Regions from separate parts of the Bacillus sp. FSL H8-0534 genome, predicted to be linked through region 2. Evidence: predicted binding sites of a transcription regulator. Region 2 holds the regulator's gene; the other holds the start of a gene.
The links. The regulator Rex, encoded in region 2, represses fermentation and respiration genes when NADH is low (regulators of the CRP and FNR family bind a similar motif). The targets are predictions, from matches to a motif close to TTGTGAAATATTTCACAA.
Positions count from the first base shown of each region.

Region 1 (10,419 bases), 940 kb from region 2:
TTGTAATCAGTAGGTTGGGGGTTCAAGTCCTCTAGCCGGCACCAGCAACTATGGCGGTTGTGGCGAAGTGGTTAACGCACCGGATTGTGGCTCCGGCATTCGTGGGTTCGATTCCCATCAGTCGCCCCATTTTTTCTTAAAAAATTATATTATGCGGGTGTGGCGGAATTGGCAGACGCACCAGACTTAGGATCTGGCGCCTTTGGCGTGGGGGTTCGACTCCCTTCACCCGCACTTTTAATAAAATATCTCATACATGTCTTGCGGAAGTAGTTCAGTGGTAGAATACAACCTTGCCAAGGTTGGGGTCGCGGGTTCGAATCCCGTCTTCCGCTCCAATTTTCAATATGACATGCCGGGGTGGCGGAACAGGCAGACGCACAGGACTTAAAATCCTGCGGTGGGTGACCACCGTGCGGGTTCGACCCCCGCCCTCGGCACCATATGCGCCCGTAGCTCAATTGGATAGAGCGTTTGACTACGGATCAAAAGGTTAGGGGTTCGAGTCCTCTCGGGCGCGCTTTTATTAACGGGAAGTGGCTCAGCTTGGTAGAGCACCTGGTTTGGGACCAGGGGGTCGCAGGTTCAAATCCTGTCTTCCCGATATTTTTAAAACATGGGGCCTTAGCTCAGCTGGGAGAGCGCCTGCCTTGCACGCAGGAGGTCAGCGGTTCGATCCCGCTAGGCTCCACTTATAACTTTATTATGGCGGTGTAGCTCAGCTGGCTAGAGCGTACGGTTCATACCCGTGAGGTCGGGGGTTCGATCCCCTCCGCCGCTACCATAAGGGACCTTTAGCTCAGCTGGTTAGAGCAGACGGCTCATAACCGTCCGGTCGTAGGTTCGAGTCCTACAAGGTCCACCATTTAAAGTAAATTCCCTGGAGGTATACCCAAGTCTGGCTGAAGGGATCGGTCTTGAAAACCGACAGGCGGCGAGAGTCGCGCGGGGGTTCGAATCCCTCTACCTCCTCCATTTTTTTAAAAGAATATTGTATCGTCGCGGGGTGGAGCAGTCTGGTAGCTCGTCGGGCTCATAACCCGAAGGTCGCAGGTTCAAATCCTGTCCCCGCAACCAATGGTCCCGTGGTGTAGTGGTTAACATGCCTGCCTGTCACGCAGGAGATCGCCGGTTCGACCCCGGTCGGGACCGCCATTTTACATAAAGGCTCGGTAGCTCAGTCGGTAGAGCAGAGGACTGAAAATCCTCGTGTCGGCGGTTCGATTCCGTCCCGAGCCACCATTTTGAAATAGCAAGCCGGCTTAGCTCAATTGGTAGAGCAACTGACTTGTAATCAGTAGGTTGGGGGTTCAAGTCCTCTAGCCGGCACCACTTTCAAAATGAGCCATTAGCTCAGTTGGTAGAGCATCTGACTTTTAATCAGAGGGTCGAAGGTTCGAGTCCTTCATGGCTCACCATTTTAGTTTCATGCGGGTGTAGTTTAGTGGTAAAACAAGAGCCTTCCAAGCTCTGGTCGAGAGTTCGATTCTCTTCACCCGCTTTTTCCATTGGGGGCCTATAGCTCAGCTGGTTAGAGCGCACGCCTGATAAGCGTGAGGTCGATGGTTCGAGTCCATTTAGGCCCACCATTATTCCGCAGTAGCTCAGTGGTAGAGCTATCGGCTGTTAACCGATCGGTCGTAGGTTCGAGTCCTACCTGCGGAGCCATATTATATAGAGAAGTACCCAAGTGGCTCAAGGGGCTCCCCTGCTAAGGGAGTAGATCGCTAACGCGGTGCGAGGGTTCGAATCCCTTCTTCTCTGCCAGAAACTGGCCCGTTGGTCAAGTGGTTAAGACACCGCCCTTTCACGGCGGTAACACGGGTTCGAATCCCGTACGGGTCATACTTAAAGAGATAGCATAATGTGCTATCTCTTTTTGTTTATAATGATATTTTCTTCAAGAAAAAGCAGACTTATCAAAGTCTGCTTTTTTTATTAAAATTGATAATTTTTGTATACTTTTTTCTTTTTGAGGCGTCTAACTAATAGAAAGGAGAGAGCAATGGCATATGAAAAAGTTGAAGAAATAATTATACAAACGTCTAAGAATATTTATAGATATCTTCTTAAAATCGGTGTAAATGCAGTGGAAGCGGAAAATATTGTTCAAGATACAATCTATAAAGCATTGTTATCTATACCAATGAATAAAAATTAACCAATATTATCATGTCAGCAATATATAAGAGTTTGTATAAAATGAAGAATCGTTCCTTTTGTAACAGAAAGAATTATAACAAATCATATATTTTTATATTGGAACACGCTATAGAATGGAGTGATAGTATGGATTTTGAAACTTTGTATCGAACGTATCAATCCTTAGTTTACTCTGTTGCATACCGCCTGCTTGGCTCTGTTAGTGATGCAGAGGATGTTGCACAGGATATACTCATTAAAAGTCAGCATATGGAGCAAGAACAAATTAGAAATATGAAAGCATATTTAATTAAGGTGACAACAAACCATTGTTTGAATGTACTACAGTCTGCGCGGAAACAGAGAGAAATGTATACAGGAGAATGGCTTCCTGAGCCAGAGATAGATACGGAGAAATTAAATCCAATGGAAACACTACTGCAAACCGAAAGAGTATCCTATGCATTTCTTGTACTGTTAGAGAAGTTAACACCTGTTGAAAGAGCTATATTTGTTTTAAGAGAAGTGTTTAAGTACGAGTATCGTGAAATAGCGGAGCTTTTAAACAAATCAGAGGCAAATTGCCGAAAGATTTTTAGTCGTTGTAAAGAGAAGATAAGGCATGAAGTACCCGTACATCCGCAACAATTGGATCATACAGAAAAGATGATACATACCTTTATCAAAGGCTCAGAAACAGGAAATTTTGAGGGATTTATTAATTTACTGACAGTAGATGCAACACTTGTCACTGACGGAGGCGGTAAAGTACGTGCTGCTATATTTCCGATTATGGGCAAACAGCGTATCCAGATATTTTTGGAGTCTATTGTTTCACGAGGATTCTTCCAATTGGAGCTTCTCCCAACTATCATAAATGGTCAATTTGGTATTTTAGCAAGGAATAAGGGCCGTGCAGAGAAGGCCATATGCTTTGAGTGGGATGAAAGCGGAGAATCCATTAGAAGAATTTACATTGTAGTCAATCCTGATAAACTAAAGCATATTCCAGTTCTATAGCATGTAATTGAAAAAGAGATCTTTTTTTTAGATCTCTTTTTTATTTTGTCACAAATTGAAAAGCTAATTTGTCTTATAAGTGACAGGATATAAAAGGGATGCTTGTATGTTTTCTATTAGAGCTTCTGTCATGAATGAAAATATTTTACGGCAGATAGTAATTTGAAATAATTCATGAAAGACCTTATTAAATATCCTGGTACCAAAGTACAAACTAATTTTATGGAGGGAATATAAGATGGAAACAAGATTTTTAATGGGAAAGGTAAACCCGGAAGGTTATAAGGCAATGGTAGGTTTAGAAAAATACTTGATGACTACAAGTATCGATGAAATATTGAAAGAGCTAATTAAAATCCGTGCTTCTCAAATCAATGGATGTGCGTATTGCATTGATATTCATACGAAAGATGCACGAAAACTAGGGGAAACAGAGCAACGTATTTATGCTCTTAATGCTTGGCGTGAGACACCATTTTTTACGCAGGAAGAACGTGCTGTGCTTGCTTTGACAGAGGCAATTACACTAGTAGCGGAAACGCACGTTCCTGATGAGGTATATGAAGAGGTAAGAAATTTCTTTGAAGAAGAACAAATTGCTGAAATCGTTATGCAGATTGTTACTATTAATGCATGGAATCGAATTGGGGTATCTACCCGTTTAATGCCGGAAAAAAGATAAGGTGGAGATGTTACTAATAGTTTGTAGAGGCACCCTCATACTGTCAACAAACTAAGAAAAAGGATGGTTCCAAAAACGAAAAAATAAGTTATTCTTTCTGGAAATACTGCTGAAAGGATAGCTTTTTCGTTTTTGAGTATAAAGAAATTGTAATGGGAAGGATATAGAGCTTTTGCAAATTATGTATGATCTAATCTTTAATAGGTAAACGATAAAATATAAGGAAATAAGCTTTTCACAATCTAAAGAAAAGGCTTCCATTAAAATCGATTCCACACCTAATATCATAACTTTCTACTGTCTGTGAGAAAGTTCACAAATAGGTCATAATTTGTGAATATATTCACAATGAATCGTGCTACAATATGAATGTAAAGAAGTTAAACAACATTAAATTAGTATTTTAATTAATTACTTAAACAATAATAAAAAAAATAAATGTGAACAATAGAGAGGGGAATTTACCATGAAAAAAGGTATCAATCGTGTAGTATTAGTAGGAACAGGTGCAGTAGGTTGTAGTTATGCTTACTCAATGATTAACCAAGGTGTAGCTGAAGAATTTGTACTTGTGGATGTAAATGAGGCTAAAGCGGAAGGGGAAGCAATGGACTTAAGCCATGCGGTACCATTCTCTCCATCACCAACAAAAGTTTGGAGCGGTAGTTATGCAGATTGCAAAGATGCAGATTTAGTTGTTATCACTGCTGGATTACCACAAAAGCCAGGTGAAACTCGTTTAGATTTAGTTGAGAAAAATACAAAAATCTTTAAGCAAATCGTTCGCGGCATTATGGATAACGGATTTGATGGTATTTTCCTAATCGCAACTAACCCAGTTGATATTTTAACTTATGTAACTTGGAAAGAATCTGGATTACCAAAAGAACGCGTAATCGGTTCTGGTACAACTTTAGACTCTGCTCGTTTCCGCTACATGTTAGGTGACTATTTAGATGTAGATCCACGTAACGTTCATGCATATATCATTGGTGAGCACGGTGACACTGAACTTCCAGTATGGAGCCACGCTACTGTAGGTGTACAAAAGCTAGAAACAATCTTAGCGAACAACGAACAGTATAACCAAGATGATTTAGATAAAATCTTTGCAAATGTACGCGATGCTGCTTACCACATCATCGAGCGTAAAGGTGCAACTTACTACGGAATTGGTATGTCACTACTTCGTGTAACTAAAGCGATCTTAAACAACGAGAACAGTGTACTAACTGTATCTGCATACCTTGAAGGTCAATACAGCGAGAAAGATGCTTATGTAGGTGTTCCAGCTGTCATTAACCGCGAAGGTGTACGTGAAATCGTGGAGCTTGAGTTAAATGAAGAAGAAAAAGCGAAATTTACTCACTCTGTAAAAGTATTAAAAGAAACAATGGCACCAGTACTATAAGGATAATTGATAAATAATTCAGAAGCGGGAAATTGCTTCCGGCTTCTGAATTTTTATATAACTTTATATAAATTCCTTTTCCAGTTTCCCTGTATATCCCCAAATATACACCCCCTTTTGCTGGAAAAGGATCATTTATAGGAAAAGCACCCTATTTTGTATAGAGTGCTTTTATTTTTTTATATGGAAATTAAATCCATGAAATGAGGGGAATAAAGTTATGATAGAAAGAGCTAATGCTGAAGAAACAACATACATACTATCTAATGTAGCATTATCTGCTAATGAAGGTATTCAAAATCATGGAACAATTTCCGGAGAAAAAGCGATACAGATGATGACAGGTCTTATTGAAAAAGGGGCGTATTATTTTGTATACAAAGAGAATGATTCAATAGCTGGATGGATATTAGTAGGGACAAATACGGATTATTTTACAGAAAGGGAATTTGGTTTTATCTGAATTTCGAGGTAAAGGGATTTCTAAAAAGTTAGTTCAGGCTGGGATTGAAGAGTTGAAAAGAAATGGATATGAGGAAGTACGTCTTAATGTATTTTCCACAAACTTTGCTCAAGAGATTGATGAAAAGATAGGTTTTACTCCGTTACAAACAGTTATGGTTTACAAGTAAATAAGAAATGAAAAAACAAGAAAAGTACCGAGAGTCGGTACTTTTCTTTGTTTTCAGTTTTGAAGTTCTTCTTGAACGAATTACCTGGCTTTAAATCTTTCATATTGACGGTAACAGTAGGATTAGATAAATATACTATACCAGCTTGTAATGCGTTATTTTGATGTTTCAGGGTTGTTAAAATAGGAGAAGCGCTATGCTATAATAAGCCCCCATGTTTAGAGTGAAATATATAGCGCCTTACTAACAATTAGATAAAATATAGTATTTAAGTGAGGGGATAGTTAGAAAGCATGATTTCCAGTAAATGTTTTACTCCGTTATTCGTGGACAGTAATAATCTCACCTCAAAATTCAATGGAAACAAAAAAGTTAGGTGGGAGATAAACTGCCCGTAAAATCCCAATTGGTGAGAGCTGATTAAAGTTTCACTTTATGAGAAAACATTTGTTTCAAGATAATAAAGATAGGGAAGAAACTAGAAAAATAGAGACCTTCTTACTATTGTATATTTTTGTGAAAAATAAAAAAGGACGAACAAAAAATAAAACGCTTTCAATGAATATTCGTCAAAATTCGATAAATTTGACGAAAAATTAAAGTGTTACCTTTAATTTCCGCGAAAAAACGTATATTTATTTAAAAATACACAAGGATATTTCAGTTTCCTATAGAATATTTAAAAAGTAATAAAAATTCTGTCATCTTAGTGAGGTGAACATATTGAGTGTAACAAATTGTATAGAAGAGAGTGTGTATGAATTTCATACAAAGCAGTGTTATGAGAGCTATAACATATTTGGCGCGCATCTTGTAACGGAAGATGAAATACAAGGCGTACGATTTACAGTATGGGCTCCTCATGCGAAAGCTCTGAGTGTAGTTGGCGATTTTAATGAGTGGGATATTGAAGGGCATAAGATGCGAAAAATGGCAGAAGAGGGTATTTGGTCATTGTTTATACCACATTTGGGGGAAAATGAAATATATAAGTATGCGATTGAAACTCCAGATGGTGAAACAATTTTAAAAGCAGATCCCTATGCAACATATGCAGAAGTAAGACCAAATACGGCATCTGTTATTTTTGATATAAAGGGATATAAATGGAATGATAAAAATTGGTTTCGAAAGAAGAAACGAAAATTAATTTATAAGGAAGCAATGGCAATTTATGAGTTGCATTTTGGTTCATGGAAAAAGAAAGAAGATGGCTCTCTGTACTCATATCGAGAGATGGCAGAGGAGCTCATTCCTTATGTGGTGGAACATCAATTTACCCACATTGAAATTATGCCGCTTGTGGAACATCCATATGACCGTTCCTGGGGATATCAGGGAACCGGATATTATGCGGTGACAAGCCGATTTGGTACACCGCATGATTTCATGTATTTTGTCGATGAATGTCATAAATATGGAATCGGTGTCATTTTAGATTGGGTGCCGGGTCATTTTTGTAAAGATGCTCATGGGTTGTATTTATTTGATGGAGCGCCGACCTATGAATATAAAGATTTGGATGTACAGGAAAATCACGTTTGGGGCACAGTAAATTTTGATTTAGGAAAACAGGAAGTGCGTAATTTTTTAATTTCAAATGCACTGTTTTGGATGAAGTATTACCATATTGACGGCTTTCGTGTCGATGCGGTTGCGAATATGTTGTACTGGGAAAAAGAAGGGAAGCAGCAAAGTAATGAATACGCCGTTTCCTTCTTGCGTGAGTTAAATGAGGCAGTATTTGCAGAGGACGAAGAATTTTTGATGACCGCAGAAGATTCGACAGCTTGGCCACTTGTGACTGCGCCAGTGTATGAAGGCGGACTAGGGTTTAATTATAAGTGGAATATGGGCTGGATGAATGATGTTCTAAAATACATGGAGTGTGCACCGGAATATCGGAAATATATTCATGAGAAAATGACATTTTCTTTGCTATATGCTTACTCCGAAAACTTTATATTACCGCTCTCTCACGATGAAGTCGTTCACGGAAAAAAATCATTGTTAAATAAAATGCCAGGAGACTACTGGGAAAAGTTTGCACAACTGCGTTTATTATACGGGTATTTCTTTACGCATCCTGGAAAGAAATTACTCTTTATGGGTGGGGAATTTGGTCAGTTTGACGAATGGAAAGATCTCGAGGGTCTAGATTGGAATTTGCATGATTTTGAAATGCATCGTTATATGCATGATTACTTTAAAGAGCTCATAGCATTGTATAAGCGCTCTAAACCACTTTGGCAGTTGGATCATTCGCAGGAAGGATTTCAGTGGATTGATGCCGATAACAAAGAACAAAGTATTTTCTCGTTTATTCGTAAAGGGGATAAGGAAGACGATATCTTTGTTGTGATATGTAATTTTACTAATATTGTGTATGAAAATTATAAAGTAGGTGTACCAGAGTTCAAGTATTATAACGAGATTTTAAATAGTGACGCAGCAATATATGGCGGCTCAGGGCAGGTAAATAAAAAGCGCCTAAAGACAATTCTAGAGCCGTATCATAATCAGTCTGCCCATGTAGAAATAACAATTCCACCATTTGGCGTATCCATTTTAAGACCAGTGAAAACGAGAAAGGGGAGCAAAAAACAAGATGGTTCAAAAGCAGACGTGCGTAGCGATGTTACTAGCAGGAGGAAAGGGTAGTCGTTTAAGTGCTTTAACAAAAAATTTAGCAAAGCCAGCTGTTCCGTTTGGCGGTAAGTACCGAATTATTGATTTCACATTAAGTAATTGTGCAAACTCTGGTATTGAAACAGTTGGAATTTTAACGCAGTATCAGCCGCTTGAGCTTCATAGTTATATTGGAATCGGTAATGCTTGGGATTTAGATCGTGTGAATGGCGGCGTGACCGTATTGCCTCCGTACTCGGAATCTTCAGGAGTGAAATGGTATACAGGAACAGCGAGTGCTATTTATCAAAACTTAAACTATTTGCATCAGTACGATCCGGAATATGTTCTGATTTTGTCAGGAGATCATATTTATAAAATGGATTACAGTAAAATGTTAGATTACCATATTGAAAAAGAAGCAGATGTTTCGATTTCAGTTATTGAAGTACCTTGGGATGAAGCAAGTCGATTCGGCATTATGCATACGAATGAGGATATGGAAATTGTTGAATTTGAGGAAAAACCACAATTTCCAAAAAGCAATCTTGCTTCGATGGGAATTTATATCTTTAATTGGGCTGTTTTAAAAGAATATTTAGAGATGGATGCAAGAAATCCAGAATCTAGTAATGATTTTGGAAAAGATGTCATCCCGCTTTTATTAGACGAGGAGAAAAAGCTCATTGCTTACCCATTTGAAGGGTATTGGAAAGATGTTGGAACTGTAAAAAGTTTATGGGAAGCAAATATGGACTTGCTTCGAGAAGAATCGACCTTACAGTTAAATGATCATAGCTGGCGCATTTATTCGGTGAATCCAAATGAGCCGCCGCAGTATATTGCTGAAGGCGCAAAGGTAGAAGAATCATTAATTAATGAAGGATGCGTTGTTGAAGGAGATGTAAAACACTCTGTTTTATTCCAAGGAGTGACGGTTGGAGAAGGGAGTATGGTAATCGATTCGGTAATTATGCCAGATGCATGCATCGGTAAAAATGTTGTCATTGAAAGAGCGATTGTCGGATCGGGTATGGTCATTGAAGATGGGACAATTATTCGTCCAGAAAAAAATATCGAGGATGTCGTACTAATAGCTGAGGGGAAATAGTGAAGGAGGATAAGATGAATGGGAGAATCAATGTTAGGAATTATTAATGCAACAGGGAGTTTTTCTTCCTTAAAGAAAGTAACAGGGCACCGTTCACTGGCAGCACTACCATTTGGAGGACGTTATCGTCTCATTGATTTTATGCTTTCAAATATGGTTAATTCCCATATTCATAGTGTAGCAATTTTTACGAGTCATAAAAATCGTTCCTTGATGGATCATCTCGGATCAGGAAAACAATGGGATTTAGATAGAAAACGCGACGGCTTATTTTTATTTCCTCCGAATTGCCAATGTAATCAAGATGAGTTTGGTTCCTTCGCTCATTTTAGAAGACATATTGACTATTTTCTGCGCAGCAGACAAGAGTATGTTGTTATTACAAATAGTCATCTTGTTACAGCATTAAATTTTCAAAAGATATTGGAAAGACATATACATACGGGCGCGGATGTTACAGAAGTATGCCATGAAGGCGTATCACTGCAAACTTATGTGCTGAAGAAACAGTTATTATTAGATTTATTTGAAACATATAAAGACATGGAACACTATAGTTTGTTTGATGTAGTCAAAGAGAAACGAGGAGAGTCTCTATACATTACTACATATGAGCATACAGGGTATGTAGCAGTAATCGATTCGATTGAAAATTATTATAAACATAGTTTAGAAATTTTGCAGCCTTCTATTTGGAAGCAGTTGTTTACGAAAGAAGCTCCGATTTTTACAAAAGTAAAGGATGAACCACCAACACGTTATATAAAAGGAGCGCAGGTGCAAAACACAATGA
Region 1 covers NZ_JBBOUC010000001.1:3,794,716-3,805,134, forward strand. The annotation lists tRNA gene MHH71_RS19145 (tRNA-Thr) at 1-44, shown strand, start outside; tRNA gene MHH71_RS19150 (tRNA-His) at 54-129, shown strand; tRNA gene MHH71_RS19155 (tRNA-Leu) at 154-234, shown strand; tRNA gene MHH71_RS19160 (tRNA-Gly) at 264-338, shown strand; tRNA gene MHH71_RS19165 (tRNA-Leu) at 355-443, shown strand; tRNA gene MHH71_RS19170 (tRNA-Arg) at 447-520, shown strand; tRNA gene MHH71_RS19175 (tRNA-Pro) at 531-604, shown strand; tRNA gene MHH71_RS19180 (tRNA-Ala) at 619-691, shown strand; tRNA gene MHH71_RS19185 (tRNA-Met) at 708-784, shown strand; tRNA gene MHH71_RS19190 (tRNA-Ile) at 789-865, shown strand; tRNA gene MHH71_RS19195 (tRNA-Ser) at 883-975, shown strand; tRNA gene MHH71_RS19200 (tRNA-Met) at 1,001-1,077, shown strand; tRNA gene MHH71_RS19205 (tRNA-Asp) at 1,080-1,155, shown strand; tRNA gene MHH71_RS19210 (tRNA-Phe) at 1,167-1,242, shown strand; tRNA gene MHH71_RS19215 (tRNA-Thr) at 1,257-1,332, shown strand; tRNA gene MHH71_RS19220 (tRNA-Lys) at 1,343-1,418, shown strand; tRNA gene MHH71_RS19225 (tRNA-Gly) at 1,431-1,501, shown strand; tRNA gene MHH71_RS19230 (tRNA-Ile) at 1,513-1,589, shown strand; tRNA gene MHH71_RS19235 (tRNA-Asn) at 1,594-1,668, shown strand; tRNA gene MHH71_RS19240 (tRNA-Ser) at 1,677-1,767, shown strand; tRNA gene MHH71_RS19245 (tRNA-Glu) at 1,774-1,845, shown strand; gene MHH71_RS19250 (hypothetical protein) at 2,006-2,161, shown strand; gene MHH71_RS19255 (RNA polymerase sigma-70 factor) at 2,290-3,162, shown strand; gene MHH71_RS19260 (carboxymuconolactone decarboxylase family protein) at 3,401-3,844, shown strand; gene MHH71_RS19265 (L-lactate dehydrogenase) at 4,311-5,255, shown strand; gene MHH71_RS30645 (hypothetical protein) at 5,476-5,718, shown strand; gene MHH71_RS30650 (GNAT family N-acetyltransferase) at 5,705-5,887, shown strand; gene MHH71_RS30655 (TasA family protein) at 5,871-6,071, opposite strand; gene glgB (1,4-alpha-glucan branching protein GlgB) at 6,611-8,548, shown strand; gene MHH71_RS19280 (glucose-1-phosphate adenylyltransferase) at 8,496-9,626, shown strand; gene MHH71_RS19285 (sugar phosphate nucleotidyltransferase) at 9,645-10,419, shown strand, end outside.
Region 1: the regulator Rex is predicted to act here: its motif matches at 4,176-4,193, upstream of MHH71_RS19265 (L-lactate dehydrogenase).

Region 2 (10,419 bases):
GCCTGGAAAGGCTCGTCATAGAGGGTAACAACCCCGTAGTCGAAACTTCGTTCTCTCTTGAATGTATCCTGAGTACGGCGGAACACGTGAAATTCCGTCGGAATCTGGGAGGACCATCTCCCAAGGCTAAATACTACCTAGTGATCGATAGTGAACCAGTACCGTGAGGGAAAGGTGAAAAGCACCCCGGAAGGGGAGTGAAAGAGATCCTGAAACCGTGTGCCTACAAATAGTCAGAGCCCGTTAATGGGTGATGGCGTGCCTTTTGTAGAATGAACCGGCGAGTTACGATCCCGTGCGAGGTTAAGCTGAAGAGGCGGAGCCGTAGCGAAAGCGAGTCTGAATAGGGCGTTTAGTACGTGGTCGTAGACCCGAAACCAGGTGATCTACCCATGTCCAGGGTGAAGTTCAGGTAACACTGAATGGAGGCCCGAACCCACGCACGTTGAAAAGTGCGGGGATGAGGTGTGGGTAGCGGAGAAATTCCAATCGAACCTGGAGATAGCTGGTTCTCCCCGAAATAGCTTTAGGGCTAGCCTTAAGTGTAAGAGTCTTGGAGGTAGAGCACTGATTGAACTAGGGGTCCTCATCGGATTACCGAATTCAGTCAAACTCCGAATGCCAATGACTTATCCTTAGGAGTCAGACTGCGAGTGATAAGATCCGTAGTCAAGAGGGAAACAGCCCAGATCGCCAGCTAAGGTCCCAAAGTGTGTATTAAGTGGAAAAGGATGTGGAGTTGCTTAGACAACTAGGATGTTGGCTTAGAAGCAGCCACCATTTAAAGAGTGCGTAATAGCTCACTAGTCGAGTGACTCTGCGCCGAAAATGTACCGGGGCTAAATACACCACCGAAGCTGCGAATTGATACCTATGGTATCAGTGGTAGGGGAGCGTTCTAAGGGCAGTGAAGTCAGACCGTAAGGACTGGTGGAGCGCTTAGAAGTGAGAATGCCGGTATGAGTAGCGAAAGACGGGTGAGAATCCCGTCCACCGAATGCCTAAGGTTTCCTGAGGAAGGCTCGTCCGCTCAGGGTTAGTCAGGACCTAAGCCGAGGCCGACAGGCGTAGGCGATGGACAACAGGTTGATATTCCTGTACCACCTCTTTATCGTTTGAGCAATGGAGGGACGCAGAAGGATAGAAGAAGCGTGCGATTGGTTGTGCACGTCCAAGCAGTTAGGCTGATAAGTAGGCAAATCCGCTTATCGTGAAGGCTGAGCTGTGATGGGGAAGCTCCTTATGGAGCGAAGTCTTTGATTCCCCGCTGCCAAGAAAAGCTTCTAGCGAGATAAAAGGTGCCTGTACCGCAAACCGACACAGGTAGGCGAGGAGAGAATCCTAAGGTGTGCGAGAGAACTCTGGTTAAGGAACTCGGCAAAATGACCCCGTAACTTCGGGAGAAGGGGTGCTTTCTTAACGGAAAGCCGCAGTGAATAGGCCCAAGCGACTGTTTAGCAAAAACACAGGTCTCTGCGAAGCCGTAAGGCGAAGTATAGGGGCTGACACCTGCCCGGTGCTGGAAGGTTAAGGAGAGGGGTTAGCGTAAGCGAAGCTCTGAACTGAAGCCCCAGTAAACGGCGGCCGTAACTATAACGGTCCTAAGGTAGCGAAATTCCTTGTCGGGTAAGTTCCGACCCGCACGAAAGGTGTAACGATTTGGGCACTGTCTCAACCAGAGACTCGGTGAAATTATAGTACCTGTGAAGATGCAGGTTACCCGCGACAGGACGGAAAGACCCCGTGGAGCTTTACTGTAGCCTGATATTGAATTTTGGTACAGTTTGTACAGGATAGGCGGGAGCCTTTGAAGCCGGAGCGCTAGCTTCGGTGGAGGCGCTGGTGGGATACCGCCCTGACTGTATTGAAATTCTAACCTACGGGTCTTATCGACCCGGGAGACAGTGTCAGGTGGGCAGTTTGACTGGGGCGGTCGCCTCCTAAAGTGTAACGGAGGCGCCCAAAGGTTCCCTCAGAATGGTTGGAAATCATTCGTAGAGTGCAAAGGCATAAGGGAGCTTGACTGCGAGACCTACAAGTCGAGCAGGGACGAAAGTCGGGCTTAGTGATCCGGTGGTTCCGCATGGAAGGGCCATCGCTCAACGGATAAAAGCTACCCCGGGGATAACAGGCTTATCTCCCCCAAGAGTCCACATCGACGGGGAGGTTTGGCACCTCGATGTCGGCTCATCGCATCCTGGGGCTGTAGTCGGTCCCAAGGGTTGGGCTGTTCGCCCATTAAAGCGGTACGCGAGCTGGGTTCAGAACGTCGTGAGACAGTTCGGTCCCTATCCGTCGTGGGCGTAGGAAATTTGAGAGGAGCTGTCCTTAGTACGAGAGGACCGGGATGGACGCACCGCTGGTGTACCAGTTGTTCTGCCAAGGGCATAGCTGGGTAGCTATGTGCGGAAGGGATAAGTGCTGAAAGCATCTAAGCATGAAGCCCCCCTCAAGATGAGATTTCCCATAGCGTAAGCTAGTAAGATCCCTGAAAGATGATCAGGTTGATAGGTTCGAGGTGGAAGCATGGTGACATGTGGAGCTGACGAATACTAATAGATCGAGGACTTAACCATATAATATGAAGCAAATGTTATCTAGTTTTGAAGGAATATACCTTCATAAGTCTGGTAATGATGGCAGAGAGGTCACACCCGTTCCCATACCGAACACGGAAGTTAAGCTCTCTAGCGCCGATGGTAGTTGGGACCTTGTCCCTGTGAGAGTAGGACGTTGCCAGGCTTTTATATCGTCGCGGGGTGGAGCAGTCCGGTAGCTCGTCGGGCTCATAACCCGAAGGTCGCAGGTTCAAATCCTGTCCCCGCAACCAATGGTCCCGTGGTGTAGTGGTTAACATGCCTGCCTGTCACGCAGGAGATCGCCGGTTCGACCCCGGTCGGGACCGCCATTTATACAAAGAAAAGAACGAAACAACTTGTTTCGTATTTTTTTATTTATTTTTAAGAAAACTTATAAAGACAGTCAATCTTACCCTTAGGACAACTCCTAAGGTCTTTTTTATATGTTCAAAATGAAACAAAGTGAAAAAATCTGTATAATAAAGAGCAGAGAATATTGTGAGTAAGGTAGGTGAAACCTTTGAATAAATATGAAATAACGACAACTTCTTCTGAAGAGACACAGAACTTATCAGAAAGGCTAGGACAACTTGTTAGGGAACAAGATGTACTTGTTTTAGAAGGCGATCTTGGTGCTGGCAAGACAACGTTTACGAAAGGTCTTGCAAAAGGCCTTGGTGTGAAACGAGTTGTAAATAGTCCGACATTCAATATTATTAAAGAGTACAAAGGGAGATTACCGCTATATCATATGGACGTGTATCGTTTAGCGGAAAGTGAAGAAGATTTAGGGTTTGATGAGTATTTTTATGGTGAAGGTATAACAGTAGTAGAATGGGCTCATTTAATTGAATCTTTTCTGCCAAATGAGAAATTAAAAATAAGCTTGTTCCATACAGGTGATGATACAAGAAAAATTGTGTTAGAGCCAAGTGGTGAACGCTATATTAGATTATGTGAGGAGCTATTACAAGATGAAAGTACTAGCAATTGATACTTCAAATTATGTAATGGGGATTTCTCTTATTGATGGAAATACTGTTGTCGGAGAAATCATTACGAATTTAACCAAAAATCATTCTGTACGCCTTATGCCGGCTGTAGAACAACTTCTGAAGGAATGTAATATAAAGCCGAAAGAGCTAGACAAAATCATCGTAGCGGCTGGTCCTGGATCTTATACAGGAGTTCGAATTGGTGTGACTGTTGCAAAAACATTAGCTTGGTCGTTGCAAATACCGATTGTCGGTGTGTCTAGCTTAGAAGTAGTGGCTGCGAATGGAGCGAATTTCCAAGGGGTTATTTGTCCATTGTTTGATGGACGTCGCGGACAAATTTATACGGGCTTGTATACATATAAAGAAGAGCAGTTATCTTCTGTAGAAGAGGATCGAATTATTCTTATTATTGATTGGTTACAGATGTTAAAAGATAAGGGGCAACCTGTTTTATTTATCGGCAATGATGTAGAACAACATAAAGAAACGATTGTAGAATATTTAGGAGATCGAGCTGTGTTTGCTTCTTTTACAAAGAACAACCCAAGACCAAGTGAGCTAGCATTTTTAGGATTACAAAAAGAGGAGCAAAGTGTGCATACATTTGTTCCGAGCTACCTCCGTTTAGCAGAAGCAGAAGCAAAATGGCTAGAAAGTCAAAAAAAATAGGGGTTATCAAAATGGATATTACATTTAGAAAGATGACGACTGATGATATTGCTCAAATTGTAGTAATTGAAGAAGCGTCATTCCCAACTCCTTGGACTGCTGATGCATTTTATCGTGAATTGACGATGAATGAATATGCACATTATGTCGTAATTGAAAAAGATGGTGTGGTAATTGGATACTGTGGATTGTGGATTATTATTGATGAATCACATATTACGAACATAGCCATTTTGCCAGAATATCGCGGTCAAAAACTTGGAGATGCTTTGCTGAAAGAAGTAATGGATCAGGCAAAAGAAATGGGAGCAAAAACGATGACACTTGAAGTACGAGTGTCAAATGAAGTAGCGAAGCAGTTATACCGAAAGTATGGATTCCAAAATGGTGGGATTCGTAAACGATACTATACAGACAATTATGAAGATGGTCTTGTAATGTGGGTGAATATATAATGGAAAAAAATACGATTATACTTGGTATTGAAACGAGCTGTGATGAAACGGCTGTAGCGGTTGTTAAAAATGGAACAGAAATAGTGGCAAATATTGTTGCTTCACAGATTGAGAGCCATAAGCGTTTTGGCGGAGTTGTGCCGGAAATTGCATCTCGTCATCATGTAGAACAAATTACAGTTGTATTAGAAGAAGCATTAAAGGAAGCGAACATTACATTTGAAGATATTGATGCAATTGCTGTGACGGAAGGGCCAGGTTTAGTAGGGGCACTTTTAATTGGTGTAAATGCAGCTAAAGCAGTTGCCTTTGCTCATAATATTCCTCTTGTTGGTGTTCATCATATTGCTGGGCATATTTACGCGAATCGCTTAGTAAAAGAACTACAATTCCCTTTGTTGTCACTTGTTGTGTCTGGCGGGCATACAGAGCTTGTTTATATGAAAGAGCATGGTTCGTTTGAAGTAATTGGCGAAACGAGAGATGATGCGGCAGGAGAAGCATATGATAAAGTTGCACGTACACTATCTATGCCATATCCAGGTGGTCCTCATATTGACCGTCTTGCTCATGAAGGACAACCAACGATTGATTTACCACGTGCATGGTTAGAACCAGATTCGTATGATTTTAGCTTTAGTGGACTGAAATCAGCAGTTATCAACACTGTGCATAACGCAAAACAACGTGGAGAAGAAATCGCACCAGAAGATTTAGCAGCTAGCTTCCAAGCGAGTGTAATAGATGTACTAGTAACAAAAGCAGCACGTGCTGCAGAAGCGTATGATGTAAAACAGGTGCTTCTCGCTGGTGGCGTTGCAGCGAATAAAGGACTTCGTGCACGTTTAGAGGAAGAGTTTGCAAAAAAAGAAGAAATCGAGCTCATTATTCCACCGTTATCTTTATGCACAGATAATGCAGCAATGATTGCAGCAGCAGGAACTATTGCATATGAGCAAGGAAAACGTGCAACATTGGCTTTAAATGCAAATCCAGGATTAGATATTGAAGCATAGTTATACACATAATTAACCACAACTTGTGGATAAAACCCATATTATCTGTTGATAATATGGGTTTTATTGTGAATATTAAATGTGCATAATTTTTTTGTGATTTGTGGATAATGTGGAAAAGTTATTTTTGTGTTTATATGATAAAGGTGGATATGTGCATAAGGTTGTGGATAACACTATTGAGGTCAGACCTTCGACCATAATCTTTTGTATTGAAAAATAAACAAGGTAGTTGAATGGCTTTCAACTACCTTGTTTTTATCATATAAATATATAAGGGTTATACGTGTAACTCTTCCCATTCCGCCATAAACTGCTCTAATTTTTCTTGTTTTGTTTGCTTTGCTGTTGTAATCTCACTAGCTCGTTCGTAGTCAGCATATACTTCAGGTAGACAAAGCTCCTCTTCTAATTGTTCAATTTCTTCTTCTAAATTTGCAATGTTTTGTTCAATTTCTTCAATCTTTCGGATGCGTTGGCGTTCTGACTTCTTACGTTCTTTTTCTTCAAGGTAATTTAATTTTTCTTGAGCGATAGTTTTTTGGACTGTTGCATCCTCTTCTTGTTGTTCAAATTCCGCACGTTCAATCATTTCATTTTTCTTTTCAATATAGTAGTCATAGTCACCTAAATATTCTTGTGCACCACCTGTTGATAACTCAACAACTGTAGTTGTGACACGGTTAATGAAATAGCGATCATGGGAAACGAATAAAAGAGTCCCAGGATAATCAATTAAGGCATTTTCTAAAATCTCTTTACTATTTAAATCGAGATGGTTTGTTGGCTCATCGAGAATCAGTAAATTAGATTTTTGCATCATCAATTTTGCTAGAGCTAATCGTGCTTTTTGACCACCACTTAAGGAAGATACTGGCTTTAATACATCGTCCCCTGTGAATAAAAAGTTACCGAGTATCGTGCGAATTTCTTTTTCTGGCTCTAGCGGATAATCATCCCATAGTTCGTTTAAAACACGCTTAGATGATGTTAAGTTTGCCTGTTCTTGATCATAATATCCAATAGATACATTTGAACCGAAAGAAACTTCACCGCCTAACGTCTTTAATTTATTCACAATTGATTTTAATAATGTAGATTTCCCAATACCATTTGGACCAACTAGTGCGACACTATCACCGCGGGTTAAGCGCATATTTACATGTTCAATAATCGGTTCTTTGTCATATCCAATTGAAACATCCTTTATTTGTAATACATCGTTTCCGCTTTGTTTTTCGATATCAAAGTGGAAGGATGCTGATTTAGAATCACCTAATGGTCTAGTTAGTAATTCCATTCTGTCTAACTGCTTCCGACGACTTTGTGCACGCTTTGTTGTAGATGCACGGGCAATGTTCTTTTGGACAAAGTCTTCTAGTTTAGCAATTTCCTCTTGTTGTTTCTCATAACGCTTCATTTCCTGCTCATGTAGTGCAGCTTTTAAATCTAAATATTTACTGTAGTTACCAACATATCGTCTGCTTTCTTTATTAGAAATTTCATATACTTGTGTAACAAGCTTGTCTAAAAAGTAGCGATCGTGGGAAACGATTAAAATAGCTCCAGGATAGCCTTGTAAGTATTGTTCAAGCCATGTTAATGTATCGATATCTAAATGGTTTGTTGGTTCGTCCAAGATGAGTAAGTCTGGTTTTGTTAGCAGTAGTTTCCCAAGAGCAAGTCTTGTTTTCTGTCCACCACTTAACGTAGAAATCGTTGTTTGGTGTGTTTCAACCGGAAAACCAAGTCCACTTAAAATGGAGCGAATATCAGCTTCATATTGATAACCACCTTGATCCTTGTAGTCTAACTGTAATTGATCATAATCAGCGAGTAATTTTTCGTACGTAGCAGCATTTGAAAAGTTCTCTTCCTTACCCATGTCTAGCTCTAACCTTCGAAGCTTCTTTTCCATTTGCTGCAGATGAGTAAAGACAGTAAGCATTTCATCCCAAATTGTTAAAGAAGTTTCTAAACCAGTATTTTGGGCCAAGTATCCAATTGAAACATCTTTTGGTTTTATAATTTCTCCACCATCGTGAGATAATTCACCGGCAATTATTTTTAATAATGTAGATTTTCCAGCACCATTTCGACCAACTAGTGCAATGCGATCTTTTGTTTGAACTTCCAATTTAATGTTTGCAAGAATTGTTTCAGCACCGTATAATTTTGAAAGCCCATTCACTTGTAATAAAATCAATGTTTTCACCTCAAATAATTTCTTAACTTTGCCATGTTTATATTTCTCAATCATACTAAAAATAGTGTATAGTTTAAAATAAGAGAGAAGTCTTCTCTCTATTATACAAGGAAAGTCATAAGTGCTAAACTTCTGTATTTGTTTTAAATCTGTGAACAAAGATAGGAAGAGAGGAGAGGTTATATGGATCAACAAAAGATTCCACAGGCCACTGCCAAACGATTGCCTCTATACTATCGATTTATCCAAAACTTATCTCTTTCTGGTAAGCAGCGTGTTTCATCGGCTGAATTGAGTGAAGCTGTAAAGGTAGATTCAGCAACAATTCGGAGAGATTTTTCATATTTTGGAGCGTTAGGGAAAAAGGGATATGGATATAATGTGAATTATTTACTATCATTCTTCCGAGAAACGCTTGATCAAGATGATATAACACGTGTAGCACTTATTGGAGTGGGTAATTTAGGGACCGCTTTCTTACATTACAATTTCACCAAAAATAATAATACAAAGATTGAAATGGCATTTGATGTCAATGAGGAGAAAGTTGGAAAAGAAATCGGAGGAATTCCTGTATATCATTTAGATGAATTAGAAGAGCGTTTAACAAATGATATACAAGTGGCAATATTAACAGTACCTGCTACTGTTGCACAGGCTGTAGCAGATCGATTGGCCGAAACAAATATACACGGAATTTTAAATTTTACACCAGCACGATTAAATGTTTCAGAAAATATAAGAATTCACCATATTGATTTAGCTGTAGAATTACAAACACTCGTTTATTTTTTGAAAAATTATCCACAATAAAACGCAGAGGAAATCCCTCTGCGTTTTATTGTTGCTTTTTCTTTGTAAATTTGACTAAGATAAGTCGAAGTGCCAAATTAAAATCAATTGTTGCCATAGCAGCAAACAGCAGTGTCCCAAAGTTCCAAATTGTATCTGTAACGTTCGTAATTGCGAAACGTGTAAAGACACAACCAAGAAGGAAATACAGTGCTGCCATGAACAATGGTGAGTTCCTCATATTTAAAATCCTCCGATAAATCCTTGCATTTTTTCTGCTTCTTTAATCATTTCTTGTATTTGTTCGTTACTTACCAGTACTTGGGCTATTGCAACTAATGTATTCATCGCAACATGTGCCATAATAGGAACGATAATTCGCTTTGTTTTTACATATAAAAAGGCGAATACAAGCCCCATGGAAGTGTATACCAATAAGTGTGTAAAATCAAAGTGAATTGCTGCAAATACAAGTGAGCTAATAATAGCAGCGATAAAGAAGTTGAATTTCTTATACAATGTACCAAATAAAATTTTTCTAAAGACAATTTCCTCTAAAATAGGCCCTATTATTGATATAACAATAAGGAACCATGGGGTGGTCCGTGCTATTTCCATCAAGCGAGCTGTGTTCTCAGATCCAGGTTTAATGCCCAATAAACGCATTTCGATTGTGCCTGCAATTGTTTGAGAAAAGAAAGCTAAAAAGAAACCGATAAAGATCCAACCGATTGTGGCAGGAATACTGGCGCGTTTTGTATCGAAACGACTTTCACGAATATCTGTTCGAAGTAGTAAAAGTACAATACATAATGCAATGAAAAAGCTAATAATTGCCCAGTGACCAGTCAGTAGCTGCATTTTTTCTTCTCTGGTGAACCCCCTATTATCATATAGTCCGGTTTTCAAAAGAAGCGGTAATCCAACAATACCTGATAATTGCATAAGAATGTATGTAACTATAATCCACCAATATTGTTTTTTCAAATTGGTTAACCATCCTTTCTAACTCTAGTTTATGAGATAAGGCGGGATAACATGTAAACATCCAGCCGGGGATACGTAATAACCATTCATATTATTATTTTTTTGTAAATCTTTCTTTGAAAATGAAATAGGAGACAGGAAAAAGCTGTACCTATAGAGAAAACAACTTATGGCATCTTCCATATTGTAACATACGATAAGTGAAAACGCTGATTCATATATATAAGGCTTTCGCGAGAATGGTTGCAGCGATAACAGAATGATTTTTCTTAGGAAGTTATATAAAAAAAGTTTATATAGCAATTTGCGAAAAAATTATGATTTTTTTACTTGCAAAAGAAAATTAGATTATTTATTATTATAAGTGTGTTAGCACTCGAGGTCGTTGAGTGCTAATAAAGAAAATTTACATAGAAAAATGAGGAGGTTATTGTTCATGCTAAAGCCATTAGGTGATCGCGTTGTAATTGAGCTTGTTCAAGCAGAAGAAAAAACAGCAAGTGGTATTGTATTACCAGACACTGCAAAAGAAAAACCACAAGAGGGTAAAGTTATTGCAGTAGGTACTGGTCGAGTGCTTGAAAATGGTGAGCGTGTTGCTTTAGAGGTAGCAGCAGGTGATCTTATCATCTTCTCAAAATATGCAGGTACTGAAGTGAAATATGAAGGTACAGACTACTTGATTTTACGTGAAAGTGACATTTTAGCAATTATCGG
Region 2 covers NZ_JBBOUC010000001.1:2,858,878-2,869,296, reverse strand. The annotation lists rRNA gene MHH71_RS14555 (23S ribosomal RNA) at 1-2,576, shown strand, start outside; rRNA gene rrf (5S ribosomal RNA) at 2,627-2,742, shown strand; tRNA gene MHH71_RS14545 (tRNA-Met) at 2,754-2,830, shown strand; tRNA gene MHH71_RS14540 (tRNA-Asp) at 2,833-2,908, shown strand; gene tsaE (tRNA (adenosine(37)-N6)-threonylcarbamoyltransferase complex ATPase subunit type 1 TsaE) at 3,100-3,573, shown strand; gene tsaB (tRNA (adenosine(37)-N6)-threonylcarbamoyltransferase complex dimerization subunit type 1 TsaB) at 3,554-4,246, shown strand; gene rimI (ribosomal protein S18-alanine N-acetyltransferase) at 4,258-4,701, shown strand; gene tsaD (tRNA (adenosine(37)-N6)-threonylcarbamoyltransferase complex transferase subunit TsaD) at 4,701-5,717, shown strand; gene MHH71_RS14515 (ABC-F family ATP-binding cassette domain-containing protein) at 5,998-7,923, opposite strand; gene MHH71_RS14510 (redox-sensing transcriptional repressor Rex) at 8,107-8,736, shown strand; gene MHH71_RS14505 (YdiK family protein) at 8,762-8,956, opposite strand; gene MHH71_RS14500 (CPBP family intramembrane glutamic endopeptidase) at 8,959-9,702, opposite strand; gene groES (co-chaperone GroES) at 10,139-10,419, shown strand, end outside.